Regions from separate parts of the Lentilitoribacter sp. EG35 genome, predicted to be linked through region 1. Evidence: predicted binding sites of a transcription regulator. Region 1 holds the regulator's gene; the other holds the start of a gene.

Evidence for each region. The regulator HrcA, encoded in region 1, represses chaperone genes, less so after heat shock. The targets are predictions, from matches to a motif close to GTTAGCACTCNCNNNNNGNGAGTGCTAAC.
Region 2: the regulator HrcA is predicted to act here: its motif matches at 3,126-3,154, upstream of groES (co-chaperone GroES).

What each region holds. Positions count from the first base shown of each region.
Region 1 is NZ_JBFNGQ010000002.1:385,703-395,741, reverse strand. It holds gene AB2J24_RS05785 (extracellular solute-binding protein) at 1-102, opposite strand, end outside; gene AB2J24_RS05780 (DUF924 family protein) at 193-744, shown strand; gene AB2J24_RS05775 (c-type cytochrome) at 823-1,371, opposite strand; gene AB2J24_RS05770 (prephenate dehydratase) at 1,626-2,486, shown strand; gene nudC (NAD(+) diphosphatase) at 2,491-3,429, opposite strand; RNA gene ffs (signal recognition particle sRNA small type) at 3,586-3,683, shown strand; gene AB2J24_RS05755 (MmcB family DNA repair protein) at 3,739-4,212, shown strand; gene AB2J24_RS05750 (ActR/PrrA/RegA family redox response regulator transcription factor) at 4,223-4,765, opposite strand; gene hemW (radical SAM family heme chaperone HemW) at 4,882-6,054, opposite strand; gene rdgB (RdgB/HAM1 family non-canonical purine NTP pyrophosphatase) at 6,066-6,710, opposite strand; gene rph (ribonuclease PH) at 6,720-7,436, opposite strand; gene hrcA (heat-inducible transcriptional repressor HrcA) at 7,618-8,667, shown strand; gene AB2J24_RS05725 (DNA polymerase III subunit gamma/tau) at 8,783-10,039, shown strand, end outside.
Region 2 is NZ_JBFNGQ010000002.1:35,902-45,940, reverse strand. It holds gene hisG (ATP phosphoribosyltransferase) at 1-245, shown strand, start outside; gene AB2J24_RS04120 (hypothetical protein) at 278-712, opposite strand; gene groL (chaperonin GroEL) at 1,035-2,681, opposite strand; gene groES (co-chaperone GroES) at 2,764-3,060, opposite strand; gene AB2J24_RS04105 (AbrB family transcriptional regulator) at 3,426-4,463, shown strand; gene AB2J24_RS04100 (ArsR/SmtB family transcription factor) at 4,596-4,928, opposite strand; gene AB2J24_RS04095 (SRPBCC family protein) at 4,925-5,371, opposite strand; gene AB2J24_RS04090 (hypothetical protein) at 5,438-5,803, opposite strand; gene AB2J24_RS04085 (glutathione S-transferase C-terminal domain-containing protein) at 6,078-7,004, shown strand; gene AB2J24_RS04080 (ATP-binding cassette domain-containing protein) at 7,327-8,094, shown strand; gene AB2J24_RS04075 (ABC transporter permease) at 8,114-9,241, shown strand; gene AB2J24_RS04070 (substrate-binding domain-containing protein) at 9,316-10,039, shown strand, end outside.

The DNA of each region.
Region 1 (10,039 bases):
CGTTGCATGTTGCCAGTTTTTTGTGTCATCGGCAAAACTGCTATGGGTGAGTATTACCAGGCTTGAGGCAATGAACAAAGGTCGAACGAAACGTTGAAACATATATACGATCCCTATTTATTATTCTTATACAGTTAGATAAGCTTACTTTATTGATAAAGTCACATCAAAAATTTGTAATGGAAAAATGATATGGTCCCTGAAAATTGGCATAACGATGTTCTATCCTTTTGGTTTAGTGAGCTAACACCTAAACAATGGTATATCTCTGACGATGATTTAGATAAGCTTATAAAGCAGCGTTTTGGGTTAATATTGGCAGAATTGTCCGACCAATTACCGGATGATATCATGCAAAACGCGAATAAATGCCTTGCCGCAATTCTTTGCTTTGATCAGTTCACGCGCAACATCTATCGTGGTTCAGGAAAAGCATTTGCTCAGGACGAAAAAGCATTGAAGTTATCTCAACACATTATCGATCAGGGTTGGGATAAAACAATGGGGCCGATGCATCAGCAATTTGTTTACATGCCTTTCATGCATGCAGAAGATATTGAAATGGCAAAAATTTCATTAGAGTTCTTCTCCCTGATGGGTGAAGAAGCAATAAAGGCGGCCCAAGATCATTTTAATATTATTGAAAAATTTGGGCGATATCCTCATAGGAATGAAGTTGTCGGTAGATTTAGCTCACCAGAAGAAATCGAATATCTCAAAAATGCTCAAAGATTTGGTCAATAGCGGCTAAAATTCTGAATTCAGGCAATAAAAAACCCAGCTATAGAAGCTGGGCTTTTAAAACCGTGTATTTAACAATCCTTATGGCAACGGAGCCGGATTTGTTGAAAGACTTCTTAGATACGCGATAACATTTGCGCGGTCTTTTTCCTTTTTCAAACCAGCAAAGCCCATGGAAGTGCCTTTGATATATGCTTTTGGTTTAAGAAGGAACTTGTTCAAGTTTTCATATTCCCAAGATTTTGAACCATCAGCGCCATATTCTTTCATCGGTGCCGAATAACCAAACCCATCAGCTCCACCGGCAGGACGATTTACAATATCCCAAAGAGCTGGACCAACTTTGTTGGCACCGCCTTCATCCGCAGTATGACAAGCCGCGCATTTTTTAAAAACTTTTGCACCAGCTTCTATGTCAGCACTTGCTAGTAAAGGGCTGATTGGAGCAAGCTCTGCCTCACCACCACCTGCAGGACCCGCTGCTGGGGCATTTGCAACTTCAATTACAAAACCTTCTTGCTCGGGTGCTTCACTGTGGAAAAGTCCTTCAGATACGAAGGAAATTGTTAGAACCACAAATACTGCACCTAAAAATGCGCTTGAGATCATATTAAAATAGGAGGAATTCATGCCTTATCGCTCCGTTTGGTGTGCTTTGCCCTTCGATTCGGGCATCTGAATTTTGCCGGAACTTATTGCTTTTGTGTCTGTGTTGCAACAACGATTTTGCATGCCATACTGAGACTTTTTGCCACCTTTGGCCAAAATTTCGAAAATCTCGTCAATTTTGCGAATGATTGAGATGGATGTAAACGCCAAACTAGCGATTGACTCGGCCTTTCCTGCTGATAAAACAAATCGAAATCAGCTAGGTGACAATGAATATGGCAAAATCGACTAATTTAATCTCTTTTCAGGGTGAAAACGGTGCAAATTCGGATATGGCGTGCCGGGATATGTTCCCAGATATGCAGCCATTGCCTTGTCCAACATTTGAAGATGCATTTAACGCCTTGGTTTCTGGTGAAGTTGATCTTGCTATGATTCCTATCGAGAATACGATTGCCGGTCGGGTTGCTGATATCCATCATCTGCTTCCAAATTCGAGCCTGCATATAGTTGGTGAGTATTTTATGCCAATTCGGTTTCAATTGATGGTTTTGCCCGGGGCGGAGAAAAGCGATATTAGAAGCGTTCACAGTCATGTTCATGCGCTTGGTCAATGTCGCAATATTGTCCGCCAAAATAATTGGAAACCGGTTGTTGCTGGTGACACCGCTGGTGCCGCGCGGCAAGTGTCGGAAGCGGATGATAAATCCATGGCAGCGCTGGCGCCTCGCTTGGCCGCAGATCTTTATGGATTGGAGATTTTGGCTGAAAATGTAGAGGATCATGAAAGTAACATCACACGTTTTGTGGTGTTATCGCGTGATGAATCGATAGAGCCACGTGCATCAGATGACGAAACTTGGGTTACAACTTTTGTTTTCCGGGTTCGAAACTTACCTGCCGCACTTTATAAATGTATGGGCGGGTTTGCGACCAATGGCGTGAATATGACTAAGCTCGAAAGTTATCAGATTGGCGGCACGTTCATCGCAACTCAATTCTATGCAGATATTCAGGGCCACCCAGATGACTTGTCCGTTCAGCGCGCTTTGTCTGAGTTAGAATATTTCTCAGAATATGTGAATATTCTTGGCGTTTATAAAGGGCATCCGATGCGCGATGAAAATATTATCTAGCGTATCACATATCCAACCAGTCGCGCATTAGCCTATGTGCTATCGCACCTTCCGGCGGGGACAATCGATCCTCACCCTCGGATGATTTTAGCCGTTCGGCAATTTCGTCTCGTGTGAACCATCGACAATCTTCAAGCTCGTTCTTATCGAACATGATTTCTGTTGTTAGCGCTTCTGCGTAACAGCCAATCATCAAACTGTGTGGAGCTGGCCAAGGCTGGCTTGCGTGATATTTAACGCGACCAATTTTGATGTTGGACTCTTCCAACGTTTCGCGACGAACCGCATCTTCAATAGTTTCTGCTTGCTCGATAAATCCTGCAAGTGTCGAATACATATTGGGCAGAAAATGTGGACTTCTCCCCATAAGGCATTTGTCGGACGCTTCATCAACCACAAACATAATAACCACAGGATCAGTTCGCGGGAAATAGGTTCGATCACATGATGGACAGTGACGATGATAACCACCTGCTTTTGGCACTGTTGGACCGCCGCACGCACCGCAGAACATGCTGTTATTTACCCATGCGTTGATACTCGCAGCTTGTGCCAGCTCGCCTAGAGTCTCCTCAGGTAACGCAATATCCGCGTAAATCTGCCGAGCATAGATGAAATCTAATTCTTCTTTCTGGGGTTCACTCGGATTTAATGTAATTGAAATTCGTGGTTGCCCCTGATCATTCCAACCAAGCAGTGTGGCGTTCTCAAAATCCGGGTTGAGAGATTCAATGGCATCTCTCCTATGAAGCACTGTTCCATCGCTTACATATGCCGCGCCATCTGAAAAGGCGTAAAACTTTACCTCATCAGCGGATAAGGCGTCTTCCAGGCACCCCTCAGGACGGTCTTCAGTCAAGCGGTTGAGTTTATTTTGAGAAAATGCGGTGAGTGCACTTGCTTCTGTTTGTTTAGGTTGATCTCTAAAGAGGAAAGATGTCATATTTTCTCAAACTAGGTTGTTGGTATCGCATTCGAATACGATGCATATCGTAGGTTTTAAGAAATGGACAGGATTTGTGCCGTCGCTTTACGTATAATTTGCTGATATTCAGATTTATTCTTGCAATTTGCCCCATGAAAGACGATATAGACCTCGGGAGGTTGGTGGTGGACGAGCCACTCGCCAACCGGGTCAGGTCCGGAAGGAAGCAGCCCTAACGAGATCCGGCACGGGTCATTGTTCCAGCCTCCTACTTCTTTTCGTCACTAAATTGTTGTTTGATGAAAATGTTCATGGCATGATTTGTCTATGACAATTGTATCTCCACATGATTCTAATCCGCTTGTTGATGGTCGGCAATCCGAACGAGCCATGACAATCAGGCGTGGTGTGCAAAGAGTTTTACGAGATTTTCGATTTTCGATGTTGCCAGAACTAACGCTCGCATCAGGTCGACGTACGGACATCATCGCGGTTGGTGAAAAAGGTGAGATTTGGATTATCGAGATTAAATCGTCAATTGAGGATCTTCGAGTGGACAACAAGTGGCCTGAATATCGTGATTATTGCGATCGCTTGTTTTTCGCCACGTTGCAAGATGTGCCGCAAGAAATCTTCCCGCAGGATTGTGGATTTATCCTAGCTGATGGTTTTGGCGGGCATGTTTTAAGAGAAGCGCCAGAACACAAATTGGCTTCATCGCGCCGGAAATCTCTTATGCTTCGTTTCGCGCGTGCCGCAGCAGACAGGTTATTAGCGGCGGAACTTGCCGCTAATTCATAGTATAAGCATATCAGCGCGGCGCGCGTTTTGCCAAGATGCGCTGTAGAGTTCTGCGGTGCATATTTAGACGCCGCGCCGTTTCAGACACATTGCGATCGCACATCTCATACACACGTTGAATATGCTCCCAACGAACGCGATCGGCGGACATTGGATTATCAGGCGGGCCCGCTTTTTCATCGGGGCCACGTGTAAGGGCTGCTACTACATCATCTGCGTCGGCAGGTTTTGCTAAATAATCAACCGCGCCAAGTTTTACAGCTGTTACAGCGGTCGCGATATTTCCGTATCCAGTGAGAACCACCATTTTCGTGTCTTCACGCTTGCGGCGGATCGCTTCTATGACGTCCAGACCATTACCATCACCAAGGCGCATGTCAACAACGGCGTATTTGGGAGGGTTTGCCTGAGCTTTAGCAAGTCCTTCAGTCACCGATTCAGCGGTCTCAACGACAAAGCCTCGACCTTCCATGGCACGAGCAATGCGTCTTAAAAACGGACCGTCGTCGTCAACAATCAGTAAACTCGGGTCAGGCCCAATATCTTCAGTCATAAAATTCTATCCAATTTTCAGCTTCTTACCGCAAATATAGGTCTGATATATCCATATTGTATAGTGGTCGCAAATTTTGAACTGCGACATTTTCGTACTAAAGCATAAGTCTTGCTCTATGCCAATTCAGCAATAATGGAATTGAGCACCAAAATTCCTGAATCAGTGCAGCGAATTCGACTGTTGCCGAGGCGCTCTATTAAGCCCTGTTCAAGAAGATTGGCCTCTCGAGCTGTATTAAAGCTTCTACCTGAAAGGTTCTCCCAACGAGCAACATCAATACCTTCTTTTAGGCGAAGTCCCATAATAAGCACTTCGTCAGCCTGTGTATTTTTTTCAAGGATCTCTTCTGTAATGATGCCATGGCCATTCTTTTTAACATTCGATGCCCAATTTTCAGGATGTGGCTCAGTGATTGTCGCAAGCTTTGTTTCATTCACTGATATTCGACCATGGGCACCAGGTCCAACGCCCACATAATCGCCATAGCGCCAATAATTTAGATTATGGCGACTTTCTGCGCCAACTTTTGCGTGATTAGACACCTCATAAGCCGGCAAATTATATGAAGCACATACATCTTGAGTGGCGGCATAAATGTCGACCATATGATCATCATCGGGTGTTATTATTTTGCCGGCTTCATGAAGTTTAAAAAACGGCGTGCCTTCTTCGATTGTAAGTTGGTACAAAGAAAGGTGATCAACAGCCATATCTATGGCTTCAATAAGCTCATTTTGCCAAGATTTAATTGTCTGGTTTGGACGACCATAAATGAGGTCAAATGACATACGCGGAAAAATCTCACGTGCTAGATTTATAGCTTCCTTTGCATCCTCTACTGAATGCAGCCTTCCCAAGAATTTTAAATCCCGATCATTGAGCGCCTGCACACCCATTGAAACCCGATTGACGCCAGCGTCATGGTATCCACGAAAACGGCTTGCTTCAACACTAGATGGGTTTGCCTCCATCGTGATTTCTATATCGCTCGGCACATCCCAAAGGTTGTGGATCTGTGACAAGATTGCATCGACTGTGTCAGGATCCATTAAAGATGGTGTACCTCCACCAAGAAAGATACTTGTGACAGTTCGCGCACCCGATAGTTCACGATTATGCTCAAGTTCCTGCTCAAAAGCTTTTATAAACCGCTTTTGGTCGATTTTTTGATGCCTCACATGGGAATTGAAATCGCAATAGGGGCATTTAGCGGCGCAAAATGGCCAATGAACGTAGATACCAAATCCAGATGTTTGATCAAGTAATGATTGGGATAATGAGGGCATATCTTTGCCCCTTAAACACCTAGGCAAGTTTCAGCAAAAAACTTAAATGCGCGCGCACGATGAGATAAAGCTGTTTTATCACCTGGTTTCCATCCATGTTTTTCCTCGGCGGTCATTTCACCAAACGTTGTATCAAAACCATTAGGCACAAACACCGGATCATAGCCAAAACCGGATGTTCCACGAGGTGGCCATGTTAGATGACCTTCGGCTTCCCCGCGGAAAAACTCTCGGTGTCCGTCAGGCCAACGCATGCATAAAACGCTGACAAATCGCCCTGTGCGTTCTTTCGGGTCTGAAACAGCTTTGGCTTGCAGCGCATCTTCAACCTTCTTCATCGCAAGGTCAAAGTCGCGGGTGCCATCTTCTGTTTCAGCCCAATCGGCAGTGTAAACGCCGGGATCACCATCAAGTGCATCGACCACTAGCCCTGAATCATCAGAAAGTGCAACCAGGCCAGTTGCCATAGAGGCGGCATCTGCCTTTGTCGCTGCATTTTCCTCAAATGTCGTGCCGTTTTCCGCAGGTTCAGGAAGTCCAAGTTCACCTGCAGAAACAACGTCTATGCCCAACGGTCCGATAAGATCGCGAATTTCACGAAGCTTTCCTTCATTATGGGTCGCTAGGACAATTTTTTTGCCTTCAAACTTGCGCATTATTCAATCCTACTTAATGCATTCTTTTTGCAAATTAACGAGGTCGGAGATGCTGGATTTTGCAAGACCCATAAGTTGCCCGAACTCTTCTTCGGAAAATGGGTCAGCTTCCGCCGTACCTTGAATTTCAACAATCCCGCCTGAACCAGTCATAACAAAGTTTGCATCCGTGTCAGCCGCGGAATCTTCCAGATAATCCAAATCTGAGACCGGTTGGCCAGCAAAAATGCCGCAGGAAATCGCTGCGACATGATCCTTTAGAACACGATCGGTTTTCACCATGTTGCGCTCTTCCATCCATTTAAGGCAGTCATGCAAAGCAATCCATGCGCCGGTGATTGAAGCCGTACGTGTGCCGCCATCCGCTTGAATGACGTCGCAATCAAGAGAGATTTGGCGTTCGCCTAATGCTTCAAGATCAACAACTGCGCGTAGTGAACGTCCGATAAGACGTTGAATTTCTTGCGTGCGGCCACTTTGTTTGCCAGAAGATGCTTCGCGGCGCATTCGATCACCAGTTGAGCGCGGGAGCATACCATATTCAGCAGTAACCCAGCCTTTTCCACCATTTCGAAGCCACGGTGGAACGCGCTCTTCCAAGCTGGCTGTGCAAAGCACATGCGTATCACCGAATTTCACAAGGCAAGATCCTTCAGCATGTTTTGAAAAGCCGCGCTCAAAAGAGACGTCTCGCATCTGGTCTGTTTTTCTTCCTGAAGGACGCATTCAATTCTCCGATGTGACTAATTTGATTCTTAACGAGATATCTAGCCTTTGTTAATGGCGCATGCAAAGGAAAAGAGCTTAAAATTCTAGTAGAATATGCTTGAACACTCTATATAATTTAAAGAAGTAAAAGTCTTTGTTGTTTTATTGGTTGGAGCGGGTCGGTCGGCTCGATAGAAATTTGAAAGATCTTGATGATCGCTCGCGCGATGTATTTAGAAGTATCGTTGAAACCTATCTGGGTTCAGGCGAGCCGCTTGGTTCTCGGAATTTATCAAAGATGCTTCCTATGGCGATATCACCAGCCTCTGTACGCAATGTGATGAGTGATCTGGAAGAGTTAGGCCTGATATATTCTCCGCATGTAAGTGCAGGGAGAATGCCTACGGATTTAGGTCTTCGGTTTTTTGTGGATTCATTCATGCAAGTGGGTGATTTGCAACCCGAGGAGCGCGAACAAATTGAGCAACAAGTACCAACAAATGTCGGACAGCCCATAGAAGGACTTCTGACAGAGGCAAGTAAGTTGCTCTCTGGTGTTTCAAGCGGTGCTGGTTTGGTTATGGCTGCAAAAAGCGATGGTGCAATTAAGCATATTGAATTCATTCGACTTGAACCCACAAAGGCACTCGCAGTAATTGTTGGCGAAGGTGATCGTGTTGAAAATCGGGTTATCGATTTGCCCGCAGGCACCACTTCTTCGCAATTGGTGGAAGCCAGCAATTTCTTGAACGCGCATTTGGCAGGTCGAACTTTCTCTGAAGTACGCAATAAGCTGGAAGGATTGCGAAATACCATTCGCAGCGAGTTAGACACGCTCTCCAGTGGCTTGGTTGAACGTGGCTTAGCTGTTTGGGCAGACGCAGAAGATGAAGGTTCGCCCGGTCGTTTGATTGTTCGTGGTCGATCAAAACTGTTAGAGAATGTCGGAGCAGATGAAGAGTTAGACCGTGTTCGAATGCTTTTTGATGACCTTGAGAAGAAGGAAAGCCTGATTGATTTGATGAATTTAGCAGAAACAGGTTCAGGTGTTCGCATATTTATTGGGTCCGAAAATAAATTGTTTTCGCTTTCTGGATCATCTTTGATTTTTGCGCCGCTCAAAGATGAGGGTGAACGCGTTTTAGGTGCTGTGGGTATTATTGGTCCGACAAGGCTAAATTATTCTCGTGTGGTGCCGGTGGTGGATTATACCGCCCAACTTGTTTCACGCCTGATGCAGAAAAAGTAAACTTATAACAGGACTAATTTCCGGAATCGCCCGGAATCGCTTTGAATAAAATTAGCGGCCTGCTAATAGTTTTTCTAGGGATATAAAGCGAAGCATTTAAACAGGGTTATTTAGGTTGAGCAGCGAAACCGAATATCGCGTATTGGCGCGGAAATATCGACCAAAAGACTTCTCGGACCTTGTCGGGCAAAACCCGATGGTTCGCACGCTCACAAATGCATTCTCATCAGGGAGAATTGCGCAAGCCTGGATGCTGACAGGTGTTCGCGGGGTGGGTAAAACCACAACCGCTCGTATTCTTGCGCGCGCGCTTAACTATCAAAAAGATGGTATTGACCAGCCTACAATAGATATTCAAGAGCTCGGCGAACATTGTCAGGCGATCATGGATGGCCGTCATGTTGATGTGGTCGAGATGGATGCGGCCTCTCACACGGGTATCGACGATATTCGTGAAATAATTGAACAGGTTCGCTATAAGCCTATCTCTGCTCGTTATAAAATCTATATTATCGATGAGGTTCATATGCTGTCTACTCAGGCTTTCAATGGCCTGCTTAAGACACTTGAAGAACCACCGGAACATGTAAAGTTTATCTTTGCGACGACGGAAATTCGGAAGGTCCCAATCACTGTTCTTTCCCGTTGTCAGCGTTTTGATCTGCGCCGGATTGATGCTAGCGATCTTTCTGGTCATTTTAAGATGATTGCCGGAAAGGAAGGCGTGGAGATTGATGATGAGTCACTCGCACTTATTTCTCGCGCAGCCGAAGGGTCTGCTCGCGATGGTCTTTCGCTCATGGATCAGGCGATTGCACATGGTAGCGGTAAAGTTGAAGCAGAAGCTGTGCGCTCAATGCTCGGTCTGGCAGATCGAACGCGTATTGCTGATCTGTTTGATTTTCTCATGAAAGGCGAGATTGCAAAGGCTCTCGAGGAATTTAAAGCGCAATATGATGCGGGCGCAAATCCACTTGTCGTACTGACGGATTTAGCCGATTTTACCCATACTGTGACACGATTAAAATACGCACCAGCCGCTAAGGATGATACAGCGCTTACTGAGGTTGAACGAACACGTGGTGCTGAGTTTGGCAAGGTTTTATCGACACCTATATTATCACGGACATGGCAAATGTTGTTGAAAGCAATTTCAGAAACAACAGCATCAAATCGACCATTTGCATCAGCGGAAATGGCGCTCATACGTATTGCACATTCTGCACATCTACCTAGCCCGGAAGACCTTGCGAAGATTGTTACAGCGTCCGAACAAAGCCAAACTAACGGTGGGGCACCAGTTCCAGCGGGTTATGGTTCCAATGGTGGGGCAGTTCAATCTGCAAAAACAACGCCACAAAGTTCTGAACCA
Region 2 (10,039 bases), 350 kb from region 1:
TTCAGCTTTATAGAATTGTGGAAAGTCTTGGTGCGACAGAGGGAGCGCCTGCTGCGGGAACGGCGGATATCATAGTTGATATTACATCGACCGGCTCAACCTTGAAGGCCAATCATCTGCGAGTTTTGGATGATGGTGTCATTCTAAAATCAGAGGCTTGCTTCATCGCTTCAAAACAATCCAAAGCGAAAGATACCGATCTTTATAGGAAGATGAGCACCATATTTCCCGTTACTCATAATTAATCAATATTCTGACTGAACAGTACTATGCAACTTTACTGTCTGAATTTTTGCGCGGGTTCTTTGTGAAAATGCGGGAATATAAACACACCTTTTATAATCGCTTCGGACACGTTCTCGATGATGGACTCCCCGATGACTACAACCGGTTGTTCGTGTCCATCAGTGCCAATAATTGTGGTTGAGTACGAAAAAGTTGAATTCTGCGCGCAAACAACATCAAAAATTTCGGTAATACGGTCTCTATCTTCAGGTGTATAACTATTGATAAGCGGAAGTAAGCCGCAAGAGGAGGAGATATTGTGTTGATAGGACGACAAGTCGCCAAGCGTAAAAATACCTGATTCCGCAGACGCGTACCAATCTTCGATTTGGCAATAGTTCGCTAGCAGTTCCAGATCGATGTTCTGGAGACTAGCAGTATGTGGCTGTAATGTTAACAGCGAGCTTTTACTCGATACTTTAAACACGAACCACTGCCCCAGACCCAATTTCTTGAAATGAACATGTATTCAATAACTGAAGTCTGCCAATGAAAAGTTCTAAATCTTTTAGACTTTCCAAGAGCTCATTTATCAGATGGCGCTATTTAGCGTCGGAGGGAGGTTTAATCCTCCCGAATACAACCATAAGATAGCAACCGTTGAACGAAGTATCAAATATATTGTTAATTTAGAGTTAATTCTGAATTCTTTAATTGATTGTCGTTGCGGGTTGAAAAATGTAAATCAATAAAAAAGGGCGACCAAATGGACGCCCTTTAAAGTAGAATAGTCTATATAGACGAATGACTTACATCATGCCGCCCATTCCACCCATGCCGCCCATGTCTGGCATTCCACCAGGACCTGCCGCAGCTTCTTGTGGAATTTCAGCAATCATTGCTTCTGTTGTGATCAATAGACCGGCAACTGATGCTGCATCCTGAAGAGCTGTACGAACAACTTTAACCGGATCAACAATACCCATGGAAATCATGTCGCCATATTCGCTAGTTTGAGCGTTGTAGCCGTATGTAGCATTGTTTTCGTCGAGGATTTTACCAACAACAACAGATGCTTCATCGCCAGCATTTTCAGCAATCTGACGAGCAGGTGCTTGTAGTGCACGACGAACGATGTTGATACCAGCTTCTTGGTCAGAGTTTTCACCCTTAGCAGAAATACCAGCAGATGCGCGAAGAAGCGCAGTTCCGCCACCAGGGACGATACCTTCTTGAACAGCAGCACGTGTTGCATTCAATGCATCATCAACACGGTCTTTACGTTCTTTAACTTCAACTTCTGTTGAACCACCAACACGGATAACTGCAACACCACCAGCTAGTTTAGCTAGACGCTCTTGAAGTTTTTCTTTGTCGTAATCAGAAGTAGTTTCTTCGATTTGAGCTTTGATCTGTGACACGCGGCCTTCGATTTCAGCTTTTTGACCAGCGCCATCAACGATGATTGTGTTTTCTTTTGTGATGTTTACGCGTTTAGCAGTACCCATCATGTCCAAAGTAACATTTTCAAGCTTGATGCCAACGTCTTCAGAGATCACTTGACCACCTGTTAGGATAGCGATGTCTTCAAGCATTGCTTTACGACGATCACCAAAGCCAGGAGCTTTAACAGCAGCAATTTTCAAACCACCACGCAGTTTGTTAACAACAAGCGTTGCAAGAGCTTCGCCTTCAATGTCTTCAGCAATGATAAGAAGTGGTTTAGATGTTTGAACAACAGCTTCAAGAACAGGAAGCATTGCTTGTAGGTTAGAAAGTTTTTTCTCGTGAAGAAGAATATAGCAATCTTCAAGTTCAGAAATCATTTTCTCAGTGTTCGTTACGAAGTACGGTGACAAGTAACCGCGGTCGAACTGCATACCTTCAACAACTTCAAGCTCTGATTCAGCAGTTTTCGCTTCTTCAACAGTGATAACGCCTTCGTTGCCAACTTTTTGCATTGCTTCCGCAATGTCAGCGCCGATTTGTGCTTCGCCATTGGCAGAAATCGTACCAACTTGTGCAACTTCTTCAGAAGTTTTGATTGGTTTAGCAGAATCTACAAGTGATGCAATCACGTCTTTAACGGCCATATCAACGCCGCGCTTTAGATCCATTGGGTTCATGCCAGCAGCAACGGCTTTGCCGCCTTCGCGAACGATAGATTGTGCAAGAACTGTTGCAGTTGTTGTACCATCACCTGCAGTGTCATTGGTTTTAGATGCAACTTCACGCAACATTTGTGCGCCCATGTTTTCAAACTTGTCTTCAAGTTCAACTTCTTTTGCAACTGAAACACCATCTTTTGTGATGCGTGGAGCACCGAAAGATTTGTCGATAACAACGTTACGGCCTTTTGGACCAAGTGTAACTTTTACAGCATTTGCAAGAACATCAACACCATTAAGCATTTTCTCGCGAGCTGAACGGCCAAATTTAACTTCTTTAGCAGCCATGATTTTTCTCCTTGGGGCGGTTCCTATCTATGTGGAAGTGGCCCTAGATTTAAATGAATTGGTTGATTGGAGGCAAAAAGCCTTAGCCCAAAATACCCATGATGTCAGATTCTTTCATGATCAAAAGGTCTTCGCCTTCTAAAGACACTTCAGTGCCTGACCATTTGCCGAACAAGACTTTGTCGCCAGCTTTAACTTCAAGCGCAACAAGTGCACCTTTGTCGTCACGTGCGCCTGCGCCAACAGCGATGACTTCACCTTCGGAAGGTTTTTCTTGTGCTGTATCTGGGATAATAATACCGCCAGCAGTTTTAGCTTCTGACTCAACGCGACGTACGACGACGCGATCGCCTAGCGGACGGAAATTTGTGTTTGCCATTTTCTCTACCCTAATCTCTCAATACTGGAGTGGACTATTGTTGTTTTCAAAATTAATTTGAATTTGTTAGCACTCTTATACGAAGAGTGCCAAGCGAAGTTGATCTAGGGGTTCGGGAGTAAATTGTCAAGAACATGAGATGATTCTTTCGACATAATTTTAGTTGATTTTGGCTGCATAACCGTGAGAAGGCTCTGCCTACTACCTCAGCTACCCATTCATATGTAACGGGTTTGCTTTGCTAAATTTGTCGTGGGAAGGGTAAGAGTTATGTGTAGAGTTTTATTTTATTGTTCGTACAGATTTGGTCAATATTTAGAAATGCAATCATCACGATCGATAAAGTGTGTATTATGCTGCTGTTGATGAGCTCTCGTTCTGCTATGCTCCGATTATTATTGCTAGTAACTCTTACAGTTGGTGGCGCTGTCACCGCGATTGGCGTAGGAATGCCAATTCCGCTGCTGACTGGCCCGGCAATCGTCACAACAATTGCAAGTGTTTCCGGTATCGATTTGCAGTTTCCAATGCGGGTTCGGGATGTAATATTCCTGTTTGCCGGGATAGCAATTGGCGCGACAATATCACCAGAATCGATAGCAGCGCTTACTCGGTGGCCGTTTGCCTTTGCCATTTTGGCAATATCGGTATTAGTAATGATTTTGGTCGGCCAAAGATTTCTGCAAAGGATAATGCGAACTGACGCACGCTCCGCGCTTCTGGCAGCCACACCCGGTCACTTGAGCTTCGTTATTGCATTAGGTGAAGATCTCAGACTGGCAACTGATAAAATGGCGGTAGTGCAATCAATTCGATTGTTATCACTAACGTTACTCGTGCCATTTGCATTTAAGTTAAGCGGAGTTGAGACAGGTGTTGGGATAGGGCCAACACAAGGAACTGAGATGAGCCTGTTGCAAACGGCTACCTGTGCAGTTTGTGCAGTCGCAATTGTACCTATTATCAAAGTTACAAAATTATCAGCACCAGTGTTAATGGCGGGCATGGTTGTTGGAGCTGTTGCACGTTTGACGGAGTTTGCACCTGGCGGGTTGAGCCAATGGATAGCATTTCCGGCTTTGGCAGCCATCGGCGCATTGATTGGTACTCGCTTCGCAGGCATCAGCATAACCCAACTGCGAGAATCAGCAGTTGCGGGTCTGGTAAGCACAGCACTTGCTGCAACGTTGACACTAGTGGCAGCTTGGGCAGCAACTGGTATCGTGCAAATGCCATTGACGCATGTCTTTGTGGCTTTTGCACCTGGTGGACTGGAGACAATGGCTATTATGGGCGCAGCTATTGGAGCGAACCCTGGGTTTGTTGCCGCCGCACATGCGGGTAGATTGTTATTATTGTCGGTCGTAATTCCAATATTGATCAGCAGGATGCAAAACTTCTGAGAGATTAACAAATGTTTGAACCCGTATCGTGAATACATGATGTTTTGAAGTATACCGCTTGCAAATCTACATTTTCATACTTTATATAATTAAGGGTTGATTGCGACGCCTAATTTGACCTGATGAATTAAACTATTCCAGGTGAGATTTCAGTCTCTGAAGAGCAAGCTCCCACTTTGCGCCCACATGGACCAAATAGTCATTAGCCTCCTCAAGGCGGGCGGGTTCCAGTTTATAGAGTGTTTCACGACCCGCTTTCTCTGTAGAGACTATTTTGGCATCGGCCAAGACCTTAAGGTGTTTGCTTATCGCTTGTCGGGATACATCTACTCCCTCACAGAGCGAAGTAATTGACATAGTATCTGTTTCTTTCAAACGCTCCACTATAGCAAGTCGTCTGTTATCTCCTAGAGCAGAGAATGTGTTTGCCAATTCCGTGGATGATTGATGTTGGCTAAGACTCACTTTAAATGCTCCTGGATATTTGCTGTTTGAAATTCCCATCCGACTTGATTATCGCGGAAAACTTGAAGACGTCTCTGGTTTGGTAATTTTTCAAATCCACTTTCGCGAACCGTGAGTTTTGAGCCGCCACTATGTGGCTCTAGTATGAACGTGACTAATGTTGTTTTACCCTCAATATTTGGATCATCAGGTTCTATCGTTTCATCTATCGGCCAAGAGAAACTGAAATAATTTGGCTCCTCCATAGCTTCAATTCTAATCCAAAATGGCAAGCCTTCGTGTCCAGGTAAAGTCATTTTTCCGTAAATGACTTTACCTTTCGCAAATTGGTCATTTAGAGTAACTCGAAACCATGTGCCGAATTCCATATGATCTGTAACCGCAACCCACAAACGTTCAATGGGCACGTTTACATGGATAGAGCGAATGATCTGATCGGTCATTTTATTTATCTTCCTGAATACAAAACGGGGCAACTTGTATGGCCCCGCCCAAAGTGTCGCTGAGGATTAGTGTGTTTCAACGCCATCTATAAGATGAATGATAGATGCCGGATTTGAAATCCAATACCCGTCAAATTCATCTCCTAATGGTTCGATAGTATCGCAGCGCGAGATGCCAGCATTGTTCAAATGATTTTCTGCAGCCGAACTATTGCTTGTTATAACTTGAAGCCAAATCTCAGCTTGGCTGACTGTATTAACGCTGTCGATCCATAAATTGTTTTCCCCAAATTTAAACACAGTACTTTCCTCATTCTGGTTGGGAAGCTCTGCAAGCTGCAACACATCCCGATAGAAAGCTACAGTCGCTTCATATTGATGTGGCGGAACTTTCATTGCGATATTGGGGCCACCTTGAAATTGTGTCTTCATAATAATCATCCTTCAAGAGTCTGTTAGGTATATGTGCAACCATATTGTTGCATATATCTTGATCTATCTGTTTATGCAACCCTATGGGTGCATATAATGTGTTTTATTATGTGCATTTTCTCATGGAGGCATAAGTTTTCAGATAATCTGAGCACTGACTGAGCACTGGCATTGTTTTATTACGTGACTAAAAAAGGCACTCTTGGATAAGGTTGATTTCTGTTTTCCTGATAATAGAATAAATTGGGGGAAGTTATGGAGCGAGATTTTTGTTATGGGCATGCTGATAGATGGTAAATGGGATAATGAAGCAGATCGCTCAATGGTATCTGGTACTTATCGCCGAGAGGAAAGTACTCTTGATACAACCATTGACCAAGAAATATTGCATGCTTTGCAGCATGATGTAGGGCGGTTTATTCTCGTCGTTTCAGCAAGTTGTCCATGGTCACATGGCGCAGTAATTGCTCTGGTTCTCAAAGAACTTTCTGAGAATGTGCTTATACAATGGGCAGGCGGATTACGCGTTGAGGGTTATGGATTGCTGCCAGATGGTCCTATTACGGGGTCTAGTAATATTCAACATGCCCATCAGCTCTACTCTGTAACAGACAAAAACTATACTGGTCGCGCGACTGTGCCGATGCTTTGGGATAGTAAGCGTCAGTCGATTCTGTCTAATTCATCTGCAGATATTATTTTGGCTTTTTCTCATGCTGGGCACGGTTCTGAATTACGACCCGAAATGTTAGTGAGCGAGATTGATGCCCTAACGAGCGATATATTCAATGGTCTTTCAAATGCTGTTTACCGTGCAGGTAAAGCGGAGCAGCAAGCAGAATATGATGAAGCAGTCGACACCGTGTTTGCGACAATGGATTATCTTGAAGATCGTTTGATGGATCAGCACTTTCTCTTTGGCAGTAATTTAACGATTGCTGATATTCGCCTCTTTGCGACTTTAGTTCGTTTTGATACGGTTTATGTCACACATTTTCGTTGTATAAGAAAAAGGCTGGTGGATTATCCAGCTCTCTGGCGATTCACGCGCCGTATTTTTCAGATGCCCGGTATTCGTGAAACTGTCAATTTTGAAGAAATTCGTTTTGGCTACTATGTGAATGATGGAAGCCACAATCCATTTGCTATTATTGGGCAGCAACCTTTAATCAATTGGGATAATCGCGATGGGCTTGATTGAAAGCTATCATTGGAAAGGCTCTAAAGCCATCATGAGCATGTTTAGAGCAAACATGCTTTAGTGTAATTTTCGTAATATTTGAAATAAATTTACATAGTTTCCATGTTGCGACATTCGTCTTAAGAGGGCTGGTGCACACTCATTTAGCAATAGTTATCGATAACACTTGACAAATGTTACCGGTAACATATTATTCCTTTCATTGGCGTTGAACTTTTAGTTCTGGCCAATTGGAGGAAATATAAGGTGTTGAATTTTAAGCTCAACCCATGCGCGTGGCGTATTTTGGGAAGCGGCTTTCTGTTGCCTTTTGGGAGGAATAATGGTCGAGAAGAAGCCCATAATTTCAATGCGTGGCATTGTGAAGAAATTTGGTGGTGTGGTCGCACTCAATGACGTTGATCTTGATGCCTATTCAGGTGAAGTCCTGGCAATCGTTGGAGATAACGGCGCTGGAAAATCTACACTTATTAAAATTTTGACCGGTGTTTATCAGCCAACTCAAGGGTCTATTTCGCTCGACGATAGTCCTCTTGAGATGAATAGCCATGCCGATGCAATCAAGGTTGGTATTGATGCTGTATATCAAACGCTTGCGCTCGCTGATCATCTAGATCCTGCCGCCAATCTTTTTTTGGGCTCAGAACTCACTAGAAACTTTTTTGGAATGACATTTCTGGACAATAAAAAAATGCGCTCAGAAGCCAAGCGCGTGCTCAAGGAACGTTTAGGCGTTACCTTACGTAGTATGGATGCCGAAACATCCAGCCTGTCGGGTGGTCAACGCCAGGCTGTGGCGATTGCACGCGCAGTTTATAATGCAAATTTACGTGTTTTGGTTATGGATGAACCCACTGCGGCCCTTGGCCCGCAGGAAACAGCACGCACTTTAACGCTCATAAAAACACTTAAGGCTCAGGGGTTGGCTGTTATTCTTATTTCTCATTCATTGGATGATGTGATGGAAGTTTCAGACCGTGTTCACGTGATGAGGCGCGGTAAGAAAGCCGGCGTGTTGACCACTGAGAATACAAATAATGAAGAAATTTTGGGAATGATCGTTGGCGCGGTCAATGAAGCGGCAGCTTAAGCGCTTTTAGGGAAGAACAATGAACACTATTATACAAGATAACTCAGCGCTGACATTTAAAGATAGGATTGAACCTTATATTGGTTTTATCGGCCCGGTTGCCATGATCCTCGCTGTAATCATCTTCATGGGTATTGTGGAACCCGCTCGTTATTTCCGTGCATCGAACATGGAAATCATTCTGTTGGATGCAGCACTTTATATGCCGATGGCAATGGCAATGACATTTGTCATTACCCAAAGAGGCATTGATTTATCTATAGGTTCAGTAGCGGCTCTCACTGGTATTGTGATGGCGTTTTCGATCAAGGTTTACGACTTTCCGGCTTGGATTGCAGTTTTTATTGGTATCATGTTTGGCGCCACCCTTGGTCTTATCAACGGTTTGGTGATTACACGCCTTAAAGTTCCAGATCTAATTGGCACTTTAGCGATGGATCTGGTTTATCGTGGGTTTGCACTTATTCTGGCAAAGGGTCTAGTACTATCTCGTTTTCCAGATCTCATTACAACAATTGGCCGTGAACGAATTCCATTTTTCTTGCCAGTGCCAGTTCTTATCGGTATTGCAACCATGATCGGCGGATTCATTTTACTCCGAAAAACCTATTTCGGGCGATATACAATCGCAATTGGGTCCAGTCCTGAAGCTGCCGAAATGACTGGTATCTCAGTCGATCGTCATCGCATTTATGCTTATGTTTTGATGGGGGCTGCTGCTGGCCTTGCTGGCGTGATGTTGACAGGAAAACTGAACGCTATTCAGGCGACATCCGCACCTTATTTCAACTTGCACGTTATTGCAGCTGTTGTGGTTGGAGGGACGTCTTTATTCGGTGGTCGTGGTTCATTAATCGGATCGTTTGCAGGTGTTATGTTGCTTGCGATGATGGTCAATGCGTTGGTGACATTGAGGATCGAGTTTTTCTGGCAATCAGTTGCCTCCGGGGTCGTAATTGTTTCGTCAGTTGCTCTTTACACCTGGCTTGAGAAGAAAGATCGAGATGGTGCTCGTGGACTGCTAGCTGGTCTGTTGTCACCCGACGGTCTTAAGACAATAAAACTTGGGGTCGGTCTAATGTGTGGAATTGCAGTCTTACTCATACTGGGATTTCTGTTCGCAGGAGGTGGTGTTCCAAGCAATTAAGCTTGAGATAGCCAAAAGAGGTCTTGTTTGATCGCAAACAGGTCATATTATAATACATAAACGGGAGGAATATTATGAAATACAATATCTTAAAGGCTTTATTGCTGACAAGTGCGTTGGCATTTTCTAGCACCGCAATGGCGCAAGATTTGCCGCTTAAAGCAATGGATGGTGATGCAGATCGCGACTATTGGTTATTTGAACAAGTTAACAAAGAAGGTTCACTCGAGGCGTTGCAGGCTGCTACCGGCGCGGATGCTGTAAAGCTTTCTGTTTCACAAGAAAAACCGATTGAAATCGCCTTGATTTATCCATCCGCCGACACATCTGATTTTTGGGCACGTGCATATCTAGCTTTGACAAAACGTCTCGACCAGCTAGGCATTACATACAAAACAACTGAATTTGCATCGCGCCAGATTGAGCATTCTCTTCAGTCAACTTATGCAACTCAGGTTGCGCAAGATAAAGACCTGTATGACTATGTTATTTTTGGTCCCTCAGAGCTGGCAACGCAAGCTGACAATATTGATAAGCTTGCAGCAGAAGATGATTTTGATACATTTGTTTGGGCATTCCATACACCGCTTAAATATCTTAAAAACCAGCCTGACATGTGGCTTGATTTCTCATCGGCTTACGGGGCCATAAAAATCTGTGATTATATGGTTGGGCGCCTAGGTAAGGACGTTACCTATGCAATGAACCGAGGGATTCCCGGTATTACGGACAATCAACGTTCTGGTGACTTCAAAGATTGCGTAGCTGAAAAAGGTAACTGGAATGTTGTGTATGAAC